2 regions of the Afipia felis ATCC 53690 genome follow, and region 1 is predicted to be linked to the other one. Evidence: predicted binding sites of a transcription regulator. Region 1 holds the regulator's gene; the other holds the start of a gene.
What was found. Region 1 encodes HrcA, which represses chaperone genes, less so after heat shock. Its sites were predicted from a motif close to GTTAGCACTCNCNNNNNGNGAGTGCTAAC; they were not measured.
Positions count from the first base shown of each region.

Region 1 (4,797 bases):
CTGTTTCGGGAACGGCGCGCCGGGCCTGTCGGCGCACCCCGGAAGCTGCTATCGAACGCCCATCCATCGATCCGCCTCAATCGCGCGTCAGGGACACTAGCGATGAAGACCATTTTGAAGACCTTTCGCCGGACGGCGCTGACGCTTCTCGCTCTGGCCTTCGCCGGATTGGCACTTCCTGCACACGCCGCCGATGCGGTTTTCCCGCAGGGTGTTCGCGTCGGCCTCGTCCCGCTCGGCGGCCTTGAGCCATCGACTCAGTTTTCCGGCTTCATCAGCGCCGACCAGAAGGTTCGGGTCGGCCTGTCCGAAATCCCCGAGGCAGCCTTCACGGCCGTCGAGACCGCGGTGAAGGAAAATTCCACGCCCGCAGGCTCGCCGAAGCCGGAGGCCTTCTCCACCACCGCACGGCAGGGCTATTTGCTGACGGAAAGCGGCAAGGACGGCGACACCGAGGTTTCGAACTACACGCTGCTGCTGCCGGGCAACAAATTCACCGGCTACGTCATCGTCCAGATACGCGGCGATGCGGGTGACGCCTATTCCGACACCAACATCCGCAAGATGCTTACAAGCACGGTGACGCGGTCCGAAGTGCCGGTCGAGGAGCAACTCTCTCAGCTCAGCTTCAAACTCGGCGATCTCGCGGGCTTCAAGCATGTGCGCACCATCGCGCCGCGCTCGGCGGTGCTGCTCAGCGATGGCGACGACGATGCCAAGCTCGACAGCGCTGCCTACATCATGGTCGGCGTGATGCAGGGCGCGCCCGCCCAGCCGGACGATCGCGGCCGCTTCGCGCGCGACCTCGCCGCTAACATCGCGGGCCTGCGCGATGTCAAAATGACCAACAACGAGCCGTTGCGGATCGACGGCAGCCCGGGTTTCGAGACACGCCTGGAAGGCGTGACCGGCACCGCGAACACGCCGGTGCGGGTGGTGCAATGGCTGCGCTTCGGCTCAGGGTCCGCGACGCTGCGCATTGTCGCAAGCGCACCGCAGTCCGAATGGTCGGAGGCCTTCACGCGTTTCCGCACCGTGCGCGACAGCATCAGCGCGAAATAACGCCGAGACGCTTCGATCAGCTTGCGGATTTGGGTTCGTTCTTCGAGACCCCGACCAACGCCGGACGAAGCATGCGCTCGCCGATCATGTAGCCAGTCTGGATCACCTGCACGACGGTGCCGGGCGCGACGGAATTGTCCGGCACCTCGTACATCGCCTGATGCACGTTCGGATCGAACTTCTCGCCCATCGGATCAAACTTCTTCACGCCGTTCTTCTCGAGCGAGCGGTGCAGCGAGCGCTCGGTCAATTCGACGCCTTCGATCAGCGCCGTGAGGCCCGCATCGGCGGTGGCACGGTCCTCCGCAGGCACCGCGTCGAGCGCGCGCTGCAGATTGTCGGCAATTTCCAGAATGTCGCGCGCGAAACCGGCGATGCCGTAGGCGCGTGCGTCCGCGACCTCACGCTGGGTGCGCTTGCGCAGGTTTTCCATCTCCGCCAGCGTGCGGAGCATCTTGTCCTTGGCGTCAGCCGCTTCCTTGACGAGCGCCTCGGAGGGCGTTTCCTCCGGATCGTCGGGCATGATGTACGGCTTGGAGACGCGCGGTTCGCCGGGCTTGCTGCCCGCGTTGTCCGCCGCTTCAGAAAATTCCTTCTGGCCGTCTTTGTCGGTCATCACGCTTCCACTGTCTGATTGAACTGATTGAGGGGTGTTCTTGTTGGCATATCGTCGTTTGGCCGCCAAAATCAAGCGCAGCCGCCAGTCCAAAATACCTATTTGCCGAGCATCTGGCTGACGATGCGCGCGGCATAGTCCACCATCGGGATGACGCGCGCGTAGTTCAGCCGCGTCGGACCGATCACGCCGAGCACGCCGACGATACGGCCGGAACTATCGCGATAGGGCGCGGTGATGGTCGAGGAGCCCGACAGCGAAAACAGCTTGTTCTCCGAGCCGATGAAAATCCGCACGCCGTCGCCACGTTCGGCGAGGCCCAGCAGGTCGGCGACGCCCTTCTTGGTTTCCAGATCATCGAACAACAGGCGCACGCGCTCGAGATCTTCCATGGCGTGAAGATCTTCGAGCAGGTTGGCATGGCCGCGCACGATCAGGCGGCGTTCGTCGGTCGAGCCGCCCGACCATGAGGCGACGCCCGCCGAAATGATCTTCTGCGTGAGCTGATCGAGCTCGTTGCGGCTTTGCGCCAGCGCCGCTTCGAGATCGGCGCGCGCTTCGCTCAACGTGCGGCCGCGGATGCGGGCGTTGAGGAAGTTCGAGGCCTCCACCAAGACCGAGGACGGCACGCCCGGCGGCAGCGGCAGAATGCGGTTTTCGATCTGCCCGTCTTCCGACACCAGCACGACCAGCGCCTGTTCCGGCTCAAGCCGCACGAATTCGATGTGCTTCAGCCGCGCGTTGGACTTGCCCGTCAGCACCACGGCGGCGGCGCGGGTCAGGCCAGAGAGCCGCGTCATCGCATCGCTCAGCGTCGCCTCGATCGACTGCTGCTTGCCGATGGCGGCGAGCTGCGCCTGAATCGATTGCCGCTCGGATTCGGTGAGGTCCCCGACCTGCATCAGCGCGTCGACGAAGAAACGCAGACCGAGATCGGTCGGCAGACGGCCGGCGGAGGTGTGCGGCGCGTAGATCAGGCCGAGATGTTCGAGATCCGCCATGACGTTGCGCACCGAGGCCGGCGACAGCGGCACCGAGATCATGCGCGAAATGTTACGCGAGCCAACCGGCTCGCCGGTGGCGAGATAGTTCTCGACAATTTGCCGAAAAATATCGCGCGAGCGCTCGTTAAGCTGGGACAGCGCCGCGCTCGGCGTGATCAGCGAGTCTTTCGGGTCGTGATGCGACAACCATGTCTCCTGTGGAAGCATCAATCTAATCCGGGGCTTAATGTGTTCCCCCCGCGCGCGGCTGACAAGCACCTTGATGCCTTTCGGCCTTGCCGCGCGCGGCGCACCCTCCTAAAAGCAGCCCCAAGATCCTTCCTGCTTTTTTGGAGAGAAATATGCGTCCCAGCGGCCGCGCGCCCGACGAACTGCGCCCCGTCTCGCTCGAGCGCGGCGTGGTGAAATACGCCGAAGGTTCCTGCATGGTGAAATTCGGCGACACCCATGTGCTCGTCACCGCGACGCTGGAGGAACGGCTGCCGCCGTGGCTCAAGGGCCAGGGTCGCGGCTGGGTCACCGCCGAATACGGTATGCTGCCGCGTGCCACCCATGATCGCGTCCGCCGCGAGGCCTCCGCCGGCAAGCAGAGCGGCCGCACCGTCGAAATCCAGCGGCTGATCGGCCGTTCGCTGCGCACCACCGTCGATCTCGTTGCGCTCGGCGAACGCCAGATCACCGTTGACTGTGACGTGATCCAGGCCGACGGCGGCACCCGCACCGCCTCCATCACCGGCGCGTGGGTTGCGCTCGCCGATTGCCTGCAATGGATGAAGGCGCGCAACATGCTCAAATCCGATAACGTGCTGCGCGATAACGTCGCCGCAATCTCCTGCGGCATCTACAACGGCACGCCCGTGCTCGATCTCGACTACGCCGAGGATTCGGAAGCGGAAACCGACGCCAATTTCGTCATGACCGGCGACGGCCGCCTCGTCGAGGTGCAGGGCACCGCCGAGCGGACGCCGTTCTCGCAGGACGAGTTCCTCAAGCTGATGGCGCTCGCGCAGAACGGCATCGGCCGTCTCGTCGAGTTGCAGAAGATCGCGATGGCTTAATGTCCGACCACCGCAAGATCACAGGCCGCCTTGTCATCGCGACCCACAATTCCGGCAAGCTTGCCGAGATGCGCGAACTGCTCGCGCCTTACGGCATCGAGGCAGTGTCCGCGGGCGAACTGAATCTGCCGGAGCCAGACGAGACCGGCACGACGTTTGTTGCCAACGCGCGGATCAAGGCGGAAGCTGCTGCGAAGGCAACCGGACTTCCCGCCTTCGCCGATGATTCCGGCCTGTGCGTCGATGCGCTCGACAGCCAGCCAGGCATTTATTCGGCGCGCTGGGCCGGACCGTCCAAAGATTTCATGGCGGCGATGACACAGATCGAGCGGCTGTTGCAGGAGCGCGGCGCGACCGAGCCTACAGAACGCAAAGCGCAGTTCGTATCCGCGCTGTGCGTGGCGTGGCCGGACGGACATCTTGAAGAAGTGGAAGAGCGTGTCGAGGGCCAGATGGTCTGGCCGCCGCGCGGCGATGCGGGCTTCGGCTACGACCCGGCATTTCTGCCGGACGGCCACACCCGCACCTTTGGCGAGATGACGAGCATCGAGAAGCACGGACTGCCGCCGCTTGGCCTCGGCCTGTCGCACCGCGCGAAGGCGTTCGTGAAGCTCGCGGAGATCAGCCTTGCACGCTGACGCGCAAAATGCCTTCGGCGTTTACGTGCACTGGCCGTTCTGCCTGTCGAAATGTCCGTATTGCGACTTCAACAGCCACGTCCGCCATACCGCGATCGACGAGGAGCGTTTTGCCCGCGCCTTTGCGCGCGAGATCGCAACCACGGCGGCGCGGGTTCCCGGCCGCACCGTAACCTCGATCTTTCTCGGCGGCGGCACGCCGTCGTTGATGAAGCCGCAGACGGTCGGCGCGATTCTCGACGCCATTGGCGAGCACTGGAACGTCGCCGGCAATGTCGAGGTCTCGCTTGAAGCGAATCCGACCAGCGTCGAGGCAACCCGCTTCGCGGGCTATCGCGCGGCGGGCGTCAACCGCGTTTCGCTCGGCGTACAAGCGCTCGACGATGCTTCACTGAAGGCGCTGGGCCGTTTGCACAGCG
Region 1 is NZ_KB375270.1:2,831,637-2,836,433, forward strand. Features, by position in the region: gene HMPREF9697_RS13395 (hypothetical protein) at 103-1,062, shown strand; gene grpE (nucleotide exchange factor GrpE) at 1,079-1,678, opposite strand; gene hrcA (heat-inducible transcriptional repressor HrcA) at 1,777-2,868, opposite strand; gene rph (ribonuclease PH) at 3,024-3,740, shown strand; gene rdgB (RdgB/HAM1 family non-canonical purine NTP pyrophosphatase) at 3,740-4,378, shown strand; gene hemW (radical SAM family heme chaperone HemW) at 4,368-4,797, shown strand, end outside.

Region 2 (4,797 bases), 710 kb from region 1:
CGACCATAGACGCTTATCGGCGTGATTTGAACGCCATCTCCTTGCTAGAGCGGCATTTTCCTCGTTCCAGGCTCCGCGGGCGGGTATTATTTGCCGCGAATTGCGACGGCTCTGCGTCATGGCGAACCGCGCAACAAAAAAGCCGCCCGAAGGCGGCTTTTCGTTTTCTCTGAAGGGAGAGCGGACGGGCTTAGAAGCCCATGCCGCCCATTCCTCCCATGCCACCCATTCCGCCGCCGCCCGGCATCGCGGGTGCGGCTTCCTTCGGCAGCTCGGCGACCATGGCTTCGGTCGTCACCAGCAGGCCTGCCACCGAAGCGGCGTCCTGCAGCGCGGTGCGCACGACCTTCGCCGGGTCGATGATGCCCTTGGCGACCATGTCGACATACTCTTCGTTCTGGGCGTCGAAACCGAAGGTCTCGGTCTTGTTCTCCAGAATCTTGCCGACCACGATCGAACCCTCGACACCGGCGTTCTCCGCGATCTGACGGATCGGAGCTTCCAGCGCCTTGAGCACGATGTTGATGCCAGCCTGGACATCGGCGTTGTCGTTGTTGATGCGGCCGACCGCCTTCTTGGCACGCAGCAGCGCGGTGCCGCCGCCGGGAACGATGCCTTCCTGAACGGCCGCGCGGGTCGCGTTGAGCGCGTCTTCGACGCGGTCCTTCTTTTCCTTCACCTCGATCTCGGTCGCACCGCCGACGCGGATCACCGCGACGCCGCCCGCGAGCTTGGCAAGACGCTCTTGCAGCTTCTCACGGTCGTAGTCCGAAGTGGTTTCTTCGATCTGCGCCTTGATCTGGTTGACGCGAGCTTCGATCTCCGCCTTTTTGCCGGCGCCGCCGACGATGGTGGTGTTCTCCTTGTCGATCACCGCCTTCTTGGCGCGGCCGAGCTGCTTGAGCGTGACGTTCTCAAGCTTCATGCCGAGATCTTCGGAGATGAGCTGGCCGCCGGTGAGGATCGCGATGTCCTCGAGCATCGCCTTGCGGCGATCGCCGAAGCCCGGAGCCTTCACAGCCGCAACCTTGAGGCCACCGCGCAGACGGTTGACGACGAGGGTCGCGAGCGCCTCGCCTTCGATGTCTTCCGCGATGATCAGGAGCGGCTTCCCAGACTGCACCACAGCTTCCAGCACAGGCAGCATCGCCTGCAGGCCGGTGAGCTTCTTCTCGTGGAGGAGGATGTAGGTATCCTCGAGTTCGGCGGTCATCTTCTCGGCATTGGTGACGAAGTAGGGCGAGAGATAGCCACGGTCGAACTTCATGCCTTCAACGATATCGACTTCGGTGTCGAGCGACTTGGCTTCTTCAACCGTGATGACGCCTTCGTTGCCGACTTTCTGCATCGCCTGCGCGATCATCTTGCCGATGGTGGAATCGCCGTTGGCCGAAATGGTACCGACCTGTGCGACTTCCGACGACGACGCGACGGGCTTTGCGCGCTTCTCGATGTCCTTGATGACGGCGGCAACTGCGATGTCGATGCCGCGCTTCAGGTCCATCGGGTTCATACCGGCGGCAACCGACTTCGCGCCTTCGCGCACGATCGCCTGCGCGAGAACGGTCGCGGTGGTGGTGCCGTCGCCAGCCAGATCGTTGGTCTTGGAAGCCACTTCGCGCACCATCTGCGCGCCCATGTTCTCGAACTTGTCTTCGAGCTCGATCTCCTTGGCGACGGTGACGCCGTCCTTGGTGATGCGTGGCGCGCCGAACGACTTGTCGATCACGACGTTGCGGCCCTTCGGGCCCAGCGTCACCTTGACGGCGTTGGCGAGGGTGTCGACGCCGCGCAGCATGCGTTCGCGCGCGTCGCCCGAAAATTTAACGTCCTTGGCAGCCATGAAAAATTACTCCGAATTGAGATGTCTTGGATGAGGTCGGGAGAGGCTGCTTAGGCCAGCACGCCCATGACGTCGGACTCCTTCATGATGAGGAGGTCTTCGCCATCGAGCTTCACTTCGGTGCCCGACCACTTGCCGAACAGAACAACGTCGCCGACCTTGAGGTCGATCGGGATCAGCTTGCCGGCTTCGTCGCGGCCACCCGGGCCGACGGCGACGATCTTGCCCTGCGAAGGCTTTTCCTTGGCGTTGTCCGGAATGATGATGCCGCCCTTGGTCTTTTCTTCAGCGTCGATGCGCTTGACGACAACACGGTCGTGCAGCGGACGGAACGTGGTTTTGGCCATGATGGTGTCCTTCAGCGTTGGTTTCAGTGTTCTTGGAATCGGGCGAAGCGAGCGATTGCCCTTCGAACGAGATTGGCAGTCCCATTTTGGGAGTGCTAATGTTGTTGCCGAGGGGAAATATGGGTTGGCGCTTTTCCTGTCAAGCAACGCCGCTCGCTTAAGACCTTGGTGAGGTCATTATAAGATGCTCGAACGCCATCACCCGCGTTCGAACAATGGACTCTGAGGGAGTGACGCCGCTTGCCAGGCTGGCAAACGTGGTTCATGAAGTCCGTGTAGGAGAATTTATGATCAGTCTGCGCACCACTTCGAAATTGGCGATAGTTTCGGTTCTTGCCGCCTTGATCGGTGGTTGCAGCAGTTTCAGTCTCAATGGCAACACGCCCGTGTCGCAGGAACCGGCGGCGCCGCCGGAAATTCCCGCAACGATCCGCGCCGATGAACTGGTTGGCCGCTGGGGTCTCGCCGCCTATCACAAGCCGGAAGACCGCGTGCGCACCGAGAACGCCGCGCGGGGCCAGTGCAGGCAGCCTTACGTGATCGGCAAGGGGCCGACGGGCGGCGTCATCATGCATCTCGCCGATGAGGCGACCCCGCAAGAATTGCGCCTCAAAGGCAGCCAGAGCGGCAAGAACTACATCGGCCCCGCGGGTCCGGCCGGCGGTCCGCAGGATCGCGAGATCGTTTCGTTCGATGGCCGCGTGCTGACCACCCGCTTCATCGATCCGGATGCTGCGACGCGATACGGCACCATGGTCTATGTGCGCTGCGCGCCGCGTGCATAGAAAAACGGAACCGGCTGCGCGGGCTGCTCTTCTTTAATCCGCGAATCCTGACATTAATGCCGGTGATATGAACCCTTTTGCCGGACCGGCCGCGCTGATTGCAGGGCCTCATCGCGCGGTTGCGGTGTTGTGCGTCACCCAGATTCTGGGGTGGGGCGCGTTATTTTATCCTCCCGCCCTCACCATGACCTATATCGCGGATGTGCACGGCTGGTCGCTGCCGTTGGCGTTGTCCGGATTTTCCATTGCGCTTGGCATTTCGGGGCTATGTGCGCCCTATACTTGTGGGTTGATCGACAAGCGCGGCGGTAATCTGGTGATGTCTGTCGGCGCATTGGTCGGTGCAGCTGGACTGGTGTTGCTTCCACTGGCGCCCAATTACATCGTCTACGTGCTGGCATGGATTCTGATCGGGCTTGCCATTTCCAGCTGCCTTTACGATCCCGCCTTCACCACGCTCACGCGCATTTATGGGATGGCCTCTCGCGGGCCGATCACTGTTGTCACGTTCTCTGGCGGCCTTGCCTCCACGGTGGGGTGGCCGTTCATGCATTTCCTGATCGAGCATTTCGGTTGGAAAAGTGTGTTCTTTACCTGGGCGGCGGTGCTCGCTTTGCTGATCGCGCCGTTGCACTGGTTTGCGTTGCCAAGGCGCAAGGCGCAGATGAAGACCGCGGTTGCGGCGGCCGACGAGCCGGCTGCGAAGAAGCGCTTCGTCAAGCCGCATGGCTGGTCTTTTTTCCTGATGGCGGCAGGTTTCGCAGGTCATGCTTTCGCGCTGTCGGGCACCACGACGCATCTTTTGCCGATCCTGCAGCGTGGTGGACTCGATCCGGGTCTCGCCGTGACGATCGGTGCGATGTTTGGTCCTGCCCAGCTTGTGACGCGCTTTGCGGATTTCGCCAGCAAAGGGCGGCTGCACCCCGTCTGGGTGGCGCGGTTCTCGATGTGCACCATGGCGGCCGCCTTTTCGGTTCTGGCGTTTGCGGGCATCGAGACGCTGCATGCCATCATCTTCGCGATTCTGTTCGGTGCGGCCAATGGCGTGATGACGATCGCGCGTGGCGCGCTGCCGCTCGCGACCTTTGGTCCGACAGGCTATGGCCGCGTGGTCGGGCGAATTTCGCGGCCGGGCCAGATCACGCAGGCGCTCTCGCCGTTCATTCTCGCCTTTGTCATCGATCGCTGGTCCGATCAGGCCGCTCTCGAAATTATCATCATGGCGATTGCTCTGGCGCTGCTTTCCTTCTCGCTGCTGCGGCGGGTGTGAAGCGGAAACAAAAACGCCCCCGACGAGGCGGGGGCGTTTTGAATGTGGCGGACGCGGCTTTTAGTTGAACAGCGCGTCGATATCGTTCTGCGAAGCGTGCCCTTCGTCACCGTCGAGCTTCGGTCCGTTGAGCAGCTTGGCGTCGCCCTCGCGGGTATCGAGGATCGCCGGCGCATGCGCCTTGATGGCGTCGACGCCGCCCCAGATGTCCATCATGACGTTGATGTGATGCTCGATGAACTTCATCGTGTTCATCACCTTGCTGATGCGCTGGCCGGTGAGGTCCTGGAAGTTGCAGGCTTCGAAGATGCTGATGACGCGCTCGGAGATGTCGGCGACCATACGTTCCTGCTGATCGGCCGAGGTACCTTTGGCGAGCGCGCTGGCAGCCTGATCGATGGCTTCCGCGGCGGCAAGAATCTGGTCGGTGGCTTCTTCGGTGCCCCCGACGATGGCTCCGAGCTCGCCGGTGACCTTCGACATTTCCGCGCCGCTGAAGCTCGTGCCGTGCAGCACGGCGATTTCTTCCTTGGTGCGGTTGATTGCTTCGTG
Region 2 is NZ_KB375270.1:2,124,789-2,129,585, reverse strand. Features, by position in the region: gene groL (chaperonin GroEL) at 191-1,843, opposite strand; gene HMPREF9697_RS10100 (co-chaperone GroES) at 1,894-2,190, opposite strand; gene HMPREF9697_RS10095 (hypothetical protein) at 2,478-2,975, shown strand; gene HMPREF9697_RS10090 (MFS transporter) at 3,043-4,245, shown strand; gene HMPREF9697_RS10085 (protein phosphatase CheZ) at 4,306-4,797, opposite strand, start outside.
Region 2: a site for HrcA is predicted at 2,262-2,290, ahead of HMPREF9697_RS10100 (co-chaperone GroES). Genes of this name have one in related genera too.